4 regions of the Agrobacterium sp. 22-214-1 genome follow, and region 4 is predicted to be linked to each of the others. Evidence: predicted binding sites of a transcription regulator. Region 4 holds the regulator's gene; each other region holds the start of a gene.

Region 1 (2,179 bases), on a different contig from region 4:
AACCTCTTCCCAGCCTGCAGCACTTCCCACCGCCGTCGCCGTCAAGGGCGGACGCGTGGCGCTACCGCCAGCTTCTGAAATTGCTGCAGCCGCAGCCATCGCCGCCCAGATGCAACCGCAGCAGAACGAAGTCGCCCAAGCGAGTGTGACGACATCTGCGCCGACCACGGCCACGGCACTGGCACCGACAAGCGCCACTCCGGCGGCCGCAGCCATCGAAACGGCTGACGTGGCGGCCAAGCCGGCTGCCCATAATGCCGCCGCCGATCTGCCGCAGGTGGTTGCCGTCAAGGGCAGCTTCCCGCCTGCACCGCCGCCGCCCGGCTCGCCCTCCATCGGCACCGAACTGACGGCGGAACGCAAAGTCATTCCGCTGCCGAAGCCGGACAGCACGGTTCTGGCCTATGCCGCCGGCCCCACCAATGCCGCGCTGGCCGCCATTCGCCAGAACGAATCGATGACGGCGCCGCTCAATTCCGCGCCGGTCGGACGCGAAAAGCTGAGCGGCCTTATTACCAAATACGCCACCATGTATGATGTGCCGGAAGATCTGGTTCACCGCGTCGTGCAGCGCGAGAGCCGATATAATCCCGGCGCCTATAGCAGCGGCAATTTCGGCCTGATGCAGATCCGGCACGCCACGGCCCGCTCCATGGGCTTCGATGGCCCCGCCTCCGGCCTTTTCGATGCCGAAACCAACCTCAAATACGCCGTCAAATATCTGCGCGGCGCATGGGTTGTGGCCGGCAACGACCGCGACAACGCCGTCCGGCTTTATGCGCGCGGTTATTATTACGACGCCAAGCGCAAGGGCATGCTGCACGTTCTGCGCAAGTGATTGCCTCCGGCTCCGTTATGCGAATGCAACCGCGCGGCTTTTCTCAAGCCGCCGGGTGTTTTCATTTCGTCATCCTGATTGGGCGGCGCGGGCTGGTTTTCCACCGACACCCCTATTCCCCGGCTTTGCCCACAGCCCCTGTCATCAAATTGTAGTGTCACGGCTGTAGACGCCTCTCAATCGACTGAGAGGTGAACATATGACGAGTGCGGCACCCAAGACCGGCTTCAGCAAGAACACGAAACTGAAGTCCGCATTGCTCCAGCACAAGGCACTCTCCAAAAGCGGTCTGTCCGAGCGCTTCTTCGGCGTCCTCTTTTCCGGCCTCGTCTATCCGCAGATATGGGAAGACCCGGAAATCGACATGGAAGCGATGGAGCTTGGCGAAGGTCATCGCATCGTCACCATCGGCTCGGGCGGCTGCAACATGCTGGCCTATCTCTCCCGCAATCCGGCCAGCATCGATGTCGTGGACCTCAACCCGCACCACATCGCGCTGAACAAGCTGAAGCTCGCCGCCTTCCGCCATCTGCCCGCCCATCAGGACGTGGTGCGCCACTTCGGCCGCGCCAATACGCGCAGCAACAGCCACGGTTACGACCGCTTCATCGCCGAGCATCTCGACGCCACGACCAAGGCTTACTGGTCGAAGCGCACCCTTTCCGGCCGCCGCCGCATCTCTGTCTTCGACAGGAATATCTATCGCACCGGCCTGCTCGGCCGCTTCATCGGCGCCGGCCATCTCATGGCCCGGCTGCACGGCGTGAAGCTCACCGAAATGGCCAAAACCCGCACGCTGGACGAACAGCGCCAGTTTTTCGACAGCAAGGTGGCGCCGCTGTTCGACAAGCCGGTGGTGCGCTGGCTGACGAAGCGCAAAAGCTCGCTGTTCGGCCTCGGCATTCCGCCCCGGCAATATGACGAGCTGGCCAGCCTTTCCGCCAATGGCACGGTCGCATCCGTGCTCAAGGAGCGGCTGGAAAAGCTCGCCTGCAACTTCCCGCTCAGCGACAATTATTTCGCCTGGCAGGCCTTTGCGCGCCGTTATCCCGAACCGCATGAGGGCGCGCTGCCCGCCTATCTCAAGCCGGAATATTACGAGATGATCCGCAACAACACGGCCCGCGTCGCGGTTCACCACGCCACCTATACCGAGCTTCTCTCCAGAAAGCCGGCAAGCGCCGTCGACCGTTATATCCTCCTCGATGCGCAGGACTGGATGACGGACACGCAGCTCAACGAATTGTGGTCGCAGATCAGCCGCACCGCCGCGCCCAGTGCGCGCGTCATCTTCCGCACCGCGGCCGAAAAGAGCGTCATCGAAGGCCGGCTTTCGCCCGA
Region 2 (2,179 bases), 1.2 Mb from region 4:
TGAGGGGGCAACGCTAGCGGTATACGGAGAGCTCGCCCCCTCATCCCGCTGCCGCGGACTTCTCCCCGGCGGGGAGAAGAAACAAGCGGCATCCGCTTGCTCCATATGAGCTAGTCGAGGCTCGTCTATGAAGAACGCAGTCCTAACGAAATTTTGAGGATAGCGATTGACGTTCGAGTTTCGCGCGAATGCACCGCGCCGACCGTCAAAATGGCTCTTGCAACATCGCATGAAGACGACCACCAGCTTTGCCGCCGCCATCAAGCAGCACCCAACTCAGGCCGCGTGCTTCCCAATCAGCCCCGGAATATCCACCGGCTCCATCTCGTCCGATGCCTGTTCGGCGGTAACGTCGCTCGTCTGCATCCAGGTGATCAGCTCGAAGCTGCCATCGGCGTTTTCGGCAATCGCCGTGCAGCTTTCCACCCAGTCACCGGTGTTGATGTAGCGGATGCCGTCCATGTCTTCCATGACAGCATGGTGAATGTGGCCGCAGATGACGCCGTCGACATTGTTGCGGCGCGCCTCTTCGGCCACCACGCGCTGGAATTCGCCGATGAAGTTGACCGCGTGCTTGACCTGCAGCTTGGCCCAGGCCGAAAACGACCAGTAAGGCAGGCCGATGCGGCGGCGCACGGCGGCAATGGCGATGTTGAGCGCAATCGCCGCGTCATAGGCCCAGTCGCCGAGATAGGCGAGCAGACGGGCGTTGCGCACCACCACGTCGAACTCGTCGCCATGGATGATGAGGTACTTCTTGCCGTCGGCGGCCTCATGGATCATGCGCTCGGCCACTTCGATGCCGCCGAAATGCATGCCGGGAAACTCCCGCAGGAATTCATCGTGATTGCCGGGAATGTAGACGATGCGCGTTCCCTTGCGGGCCTTGCGCAAAAGCTTCTGCACCACGTCGTTGCAGCCCTGCGGCCAGTACCAGCTGCGGCGCAGGCGCCAGCCGTCGACGATGTCACCGACGAGAATGATCGTCTCGGCCTCGTGATATTTCAGGAAGTCGAGCAGATAATCCGTCTTGGCCGCCTTGGAGCCAAGATGAACATCCGAAATGAAAAGCGTTCTGAACTGTCTGGTTTCGATTTGACCGGCCACGGATTTCATCCCCCTGTTCGGTTGCGTCCCTGCGGCTTTCTTACCTCTCAGAACCAGACTCGTGTTTCAGCAACATGACAGACGCCGGTTTTTATAGGGAATATGACGAAAGCCTTCACGAAAACGCGAATAAGCCATGGCCGCATTTGCATAAGGTGCGGTCAAATAACGGCTGTACCACAGGGAAGTTTGTTGTATTCAGGGGTCCGGAATTGAACCAGACATGACGGTGGAAGAATGACCTCTCACGATAAGAACAACACGCCCGCCAACACGGCAAAGGCCGACATCGAGGAACAGGCGCTCTTTTTCCACCGCTATCCGCGCCCCGGCAAGCTGGAAATCCAGGCCACCAAGCCGCTCGGCAACCAGCGCGATCTGGCGCTGGCCTATTCGCCGGGTGTTGCCGCCCCCTGCCTCGCCATCCATGAAAATCCGGAAACGGCGGCGGAATATACCGCCCGCGCCAACCTCGTCGCCGTCATTTCCAACGGCACGGCGGTGCTCGGCCTCGGCAATATCGGCCCGCTCGCTTCCAAGCCGGTGATGGAAGGCAAGGCCGTCCTCTTCAAGAAATTCGCCGGCATCGACGTTTTCGATATCGAAATCGATGCGCCCGGCATCAACGACATGGTCTCCACCATCGCAGCGCTGGAGCCCACCTTCGGCGGCATCAACCTTGAGGACATCAAGGCGCCGGAATGTTTCGAGGTGGAACGCCAGCTGCGCGAAAAGATGAACATCCCGGTCTTCCACGATGACCAGCACGGCACCGCGATCATCGTCGCCGCCGCCGTCACCAATGCGCTGGAACTCGCCGGAAAATCGCTCTCGAGCGTCAAGATCGTCGCCTCGGGTGCAGGTGCGGCAGCCCTTGCCTGCCTCAACCTCCTCGTCGCCATGGGCGCGAAGAAAGAAAACATCTGGGTCCACGACATCGAAGGCCTCGTTTATGACGGCCGTAACACGCTGATGGACGAGTGGAAGGAAGTTTACGCCCAAAAGACCGACAAACGCGTTCTCTCCGAAACCATCGACGGCGCGGATGTCTTTCTCGGCCTTTCGGCCGCTG
Region 3 (2,179 bases), 810 kb from region 4:
CGACCTTGCGGTTTTCGTCGCGGTGGTAGATCGGCCGGGCTTCGGAGGTGAAGTCGACGATCTTCCAGCTCTTGCCGTCCTTTTCGAGCAGCAGGTCGATGAGGCCCATATGCGAGCCCCAGAAACCGGCCATTACCGCCGGCTTGCCCATCAGCGTGCCCTTGACGGCATCCGCACCCTCGATGCCGTCCCAGGTCTTCGGACCGGGGAAGACCAGATGCTGGTGCCCGGTGAAGATCGCGTCGATGCCTTCGACACCTGCCAGATAAAGCGAGGCGTTTTCCATGCGCTCGGTCTGGCCCTTGCCGTCGATACCGGAATGGGAAAGGGCGATGACGATATCCGCACCTTCCTCCTTCATGACCGGAACCCAGGCTTTTGCCGCCTCGACGATATCACGCGTCTGCGCCTTGCCCTCGAGGTTCTTGGAATCCCACATCATGATCTGCGGCGGCACGAAGCCGATGATGCCGACCTTGACCGGGCTCGTCACGCCGCCGCCGTCGCGGATCTGCTTTTCCAGAATGACATAGGGCTTGAAGAACAGCTCGTCGTTCTTAGGATCGGAAGCAAGCTGGCCCTTCGTGAGGTTGGCGCAGACGTAAGGGAAACCGGCGCCTGCCAGCGTGTTCGACATATAGTCGAGACCGTAATTGAATTCGTGGTTGCCGAGCGTGCCGCAATCGTAACCCAGCACATTCATGGCATTGATCACGGGGTGTTTGTCGCCGGCCTTCATGCCGCGCTCATAGGCGATATAGTCGCCGAGCGGGTTGCCCTGCAGGAAGTCGCCATTGTCCACCAGCATCGAGTTTCCGGCTTCGGCGCGGATGGTGTCTATGATCGAGGCGGTGCGCGCCAGTCCCATCGTGTCATTCGGCTTGTCGGCGTAATAATCATAGGGAAAGACGTGAACATGGATATCGGTCGTTTCCATGATGCGCAGATGCGCCTGGTTGGCCGCCGCACGCGCAGCAAAAGGGTGCAGCATCACCAGCGCCGAGGAGGCTGCTATGCCGCCCAGAAGCGAACGCCGGGTAATGGGGTGGAGAGCGAGAAGCGACGACATGGGAACTCCTTCGGATGAAGCTTGCTCTGTCTTGAAAAATGACAGGGTAGAAGCAATCGCAGAGGAGTCCATCACCAAAATGACAGGCCCGTGACAGATGGGCCGGTTTTCAACCGTTTGATAAATTTTTTATCGCGAGAGTGCGGCGCAGGTGTCGCCGCACCGGAGAATGCGCATCCTCCGTTCTGTGCATTGCCGTGCTCAGGATCAGCGGGCGAGGGTCGGTTTCACTTCTTCGTGGAAGAAGCGGAAATAGGAGGAGAGCTGCGCCAGCGTGTTGGTGGAAAGCTTGAGCTGCAGGCCGAGGCGGTTCATGTGCTGCCATTGCACGACGCCTTCGATGAAGCCGAGATCCTCACTCTGCACCTTGACCCGGCTGCCCTTGGCCGCGGCGAAAGGCCCGTCCAGCTCGAGCGCCATTCCGGTGGCGGAAAGATCGACCACACGCCCTCTGGTCGACTGGCTGAAATAATGCACGGTCGCAAAAATTCTGGTCTTGCTGCGGGGCGCGGTCCGTGTCGCCATATTGAGGTTGTTTGTCATTTCGCTGCTCAAATCAATTGTTTCCGATACCTGCATCATGGCGCGGAAAACTTGAGAGCCGTTTAGTTCTTCTCTTAAAATTGCATGTAATTGCCGATTATGCTGTGTCGATACGGCACTGATAGCAATTGTTGCGGGCGGAGCGCACATGCACATAAGCGACATCCGCGCGCTCCAGAAGGTGCCGCGCGCGCGAAACGATCTCGCCTGTCGCCGTCACCGCGCCGGTGCCGTAAACGATGCGGTCATCGGCTCCATAACCGCGCACGATATAATCGGGGCTGTCCAGCATCGGCGGAATGGCCCGCGTCTGCGGGTAGCGCTCACAGGCGTCGGCATGCAGAAACACCGGGCCCGTTTCCGCATAGGGCTGGAGCGAGGGAAAGGGTCGGTAGGCGAGGATCAGCATCCCTTCGCCTTCCCCGATCTGGGAAAGGCAGTGGCGGCAGGGCATGCCGCCGGGAGAAACGGCTTTCTCCGGCGGATTGCCATAGGCATCAGCGGCTCCAGACCGGTAGGCTTCGGCCTCCTTAGCCGGCATTGCAGTGAAAACGAGATCGGTCATGG
Region 4 (2,179 bases):
GCGGCAACGGCGCTGCACGAGGAGATCGATATCGAGACCGCCGAAGTTCTCGATTACGTTCCCTCCAAAAATGTCGTTACGCCGATTTCCCGCCGCCTGACGCTGACGGAACTGACGGAGCGCACCTGCAAGTGGCCGGTCGGCGATCCGCTGAAGGATGATTTCCATTTCTGCGGTTGTGAAGCACTGGAATCTTCGCCCTATTGCAAGTTCCATGCAAAGCTTGCCTACCAGCCGGTAAGCGAGCGTCGCAAGGCTTGAGTGTTGCGGCACGCATTCGACACTCAAAAACTACGGGCCTTCGGGCCCGTTTTTTTATGGCGGAATCCAAAGTGGTTCAGACGCGGAGCCCGCGTTGTTTAAGAGGCGCTCCCAATCCCTGTTCTTGCGCATTCTCCGGATGTAAAACCGCGATGGGCCCTTGCGGCAAATGCTCTGAATTCGTCGGCGACGTGCCGCGCCCTTCCTACTGTCAGGTTTCACCGCGCAATCCGGCTTTCAGCAGACCGTCTGTCACCTTCAAAAGAACGAGGATACGCGTTTGCGGAAGGTTCAAAATCGAAAGGCCCGACACCGTTCCGGTCTCGGGCCTTCTGATTTTTGGAGAATTTATCCCAAGTGAAACCATCGGTTTCGGTTTTCTCAGGCTTCCATTGAATATCCGGCGCCGCGCACGGTGCGGATGACATCCTGCATATGCGAAAAATTGAGCGCCTTGCGCAGACGTCCGACATGCACGTCGACGGTGCGCTCATCCACATAGATATCGTGACCCCAGACGCCATCCAGCAACTGCGAGCGGGAAAACACCCGGCCGGGAGAGGTCATCAGGAATTCCAGCAAGCGGAATTCCGTCGGGCCGAGGCGCACTTCGCGGCTCTTGCGGTGAACGCGATGGGTCTCACGATCCAGTTCGATATCCCCGCATTTCAGCACCGAAGACAGAACCTCGGGGCGGGCGCGGCGCAGCATCGCCTTGACGCGGGCCATGAGTTCCGGCGTCGAGAACGGCTTGACGACATAATCGTCGGCGCCGGTGGCGAGACCGCGAACCCGTTCGCTTTCTTCGCCGCGCGCCGTCAGCATGATGATGGGCAGGCGCTCGGTTTCCGGCCGCATCCTGAGCCGACGGCACAGTTCGATACCGGAAACGCCGGGAAGCATCCAATCCAGGATAAGGAGGTCCGGAATACGTTCCTGCAGCCTGATTTCTGCCTCGTCTCCACGGGATATCGTGTCGACGTCATATCCCTCAGCCTCGAGATTGTAACGAAGCAGGACGCTCAGCGCTTCCTCGTCTTCCACAACTGCAATCTTGGGCACCATATACTAACTCCGCAAGCCGCTGCCTGTCTGTTACTCGGTCACCGAACCGAGGGTGTTGGAACTGTCGTCCTTCGGACGCTCGCCTTCCGGCTGGCTGCCGGTGGTCATGTAATAGATCGTCTCGGCGATATTGGTGGCGTGATCGCCGATACGCTCGATATTCTTGGCGCAGAACAGAAGATGCGTGCAGGTGGTAATGTTGCGCGGATCTTCCATCATGTAGGTCAGAAGCTCACGGAAGAGCGACGTATACATGGCGTCGATTTCCTCGTCGCGCTCGCGGATGGCATTGGCCTTCTCGGCGGAACGCGTGGAATAGACGTCCAGCACTTCCTTGAGCTGTACCAGCGCCAGTTCCGACAGGTGCTCTATGCCGCGGGCGAGCTTACGCGGCACGCCGGTGCCGGCAACGGCGATGACGCGCTTGGCGGTGTTCTTGCCAAGGTCGCCGACGCGCTCAAGGTCAGCTGCAATACGCAGGGTGCCGATGATCTCGCGAAGGTCTGCCGCCATCGGCTGGCGTTTGGCGATGGTGACGATGGCCTTGTCGCCGATCTCGCGCTCGGCGTGGTCGAGGATCGCATCGTCGGAAATGACCTTCTGGGCGAGCGCGGCATCGGAATTGACGAGCGCACGCACGGCGTCGGCGCACATCTGCTCCGCAAGACCGCCCATTTCGGCGATGCGGCGCGTCAGAAACTTCAATTCATCGTCATAAACGGAAACGATGTGAGAATGGGTCGTTGTCTGTGTCATGGTCTAGTCCTCCGGCTTGGCCTGCATGCGCGTACCCGGAAGCGGGCACGGCAGAAGCACCAGTCTTGTACGGTTTCGATAAAGCGCCGGCCGGGAT

Evidence for each region. Region 4 encodes PhoB, which activates phosphate uptake and scavenging genes when phosphate is short. Its sites were predicted from a motif close to TGTCATNNANCTGTCAT; they were not measured.
Region 1: the regulator PhoB is predicted to act here: its motif matches at 978-994, upstream of ACQZ5G_RS13600 (DUF3419 family protein).
Region 2: the regulator PhoB is predicted to act here: its motif matches at 1,273-1,289, upstream of ACQZ5G_RS01875 (UDP-2,3-diacylglucosamine diphosphatase).
Region 3: the regulator PhoB is predicted to act here: its motif matches at 1,149-1,165, upstream of ACQZ5G_RS04000 (bifunctional 2',3'-cyclic-nucleotide 2'-phosphodiesterase/3'-nucleotidase).

Annotation. Positions count from the first base shown of each region.
Region 1 is NZ_JBNWCK010000003.1:124,078-126,256, forward strand. Features, by position in the region: gene ACQZ5G_RS13595 (transglycosylase SLT domain-containing protein) at 1-838, shown strand, start outside; gene ACQZ5G_RS13600 (DUF3419 family protein) at 1,038-2,179, shown strand, end outside.
Region 2 is NZ_JBNWCK010000001.1:362,709-364,887, reverse strand. Features, by position in the region: gene ACQZ5G_RS01875 (UDP-2,3-diacylglucosamine diphosphatase) at 277-1,116, opposite strand; gene ACQZ5G_RS01870 (NADP-dependent malic enzyme) at 1,345-2,179, shown strand, end outside.
Region 3 is NZ_JBNWCK010000001.1:782,998-785,176, reverse strand. Features, by position in the region: gene ACQZ5G_RS04000 (bifunctional 2',3'-cyclic-nucleotide 2'-phosphodiesterase/3'-nucleotidase) at 1-1,069, opposite strand, end outside; gene ACQZ5G_RS03995 (PilZ domain-containing protein) at 1,277-1,612, opposite strand; gene ACQZ5G_RS03990 (DUF1203 domain-containing protein) at 1,710-2,177, opposite strand.
Region 4 is NZ_JBNWCK010000001.1:1,588,850-1,591,028, forward strand. Features, by position in the region: gene ACQZ5G_RS08005 (GcrA family cell cycle regulator) at 1-261, shown strand, start outside; gene phoB (phosphate regulon transcriptional regulator PhoB) at 643-1,326, opposite strand; gene phoU (phosphate signaling complex protein PhoU) at 1,357-2,082, opposite strand; gene pstB (phosphate ABC transporter ATP-binding protein PstB) at 2,179-2,179, opposite strand, start outside.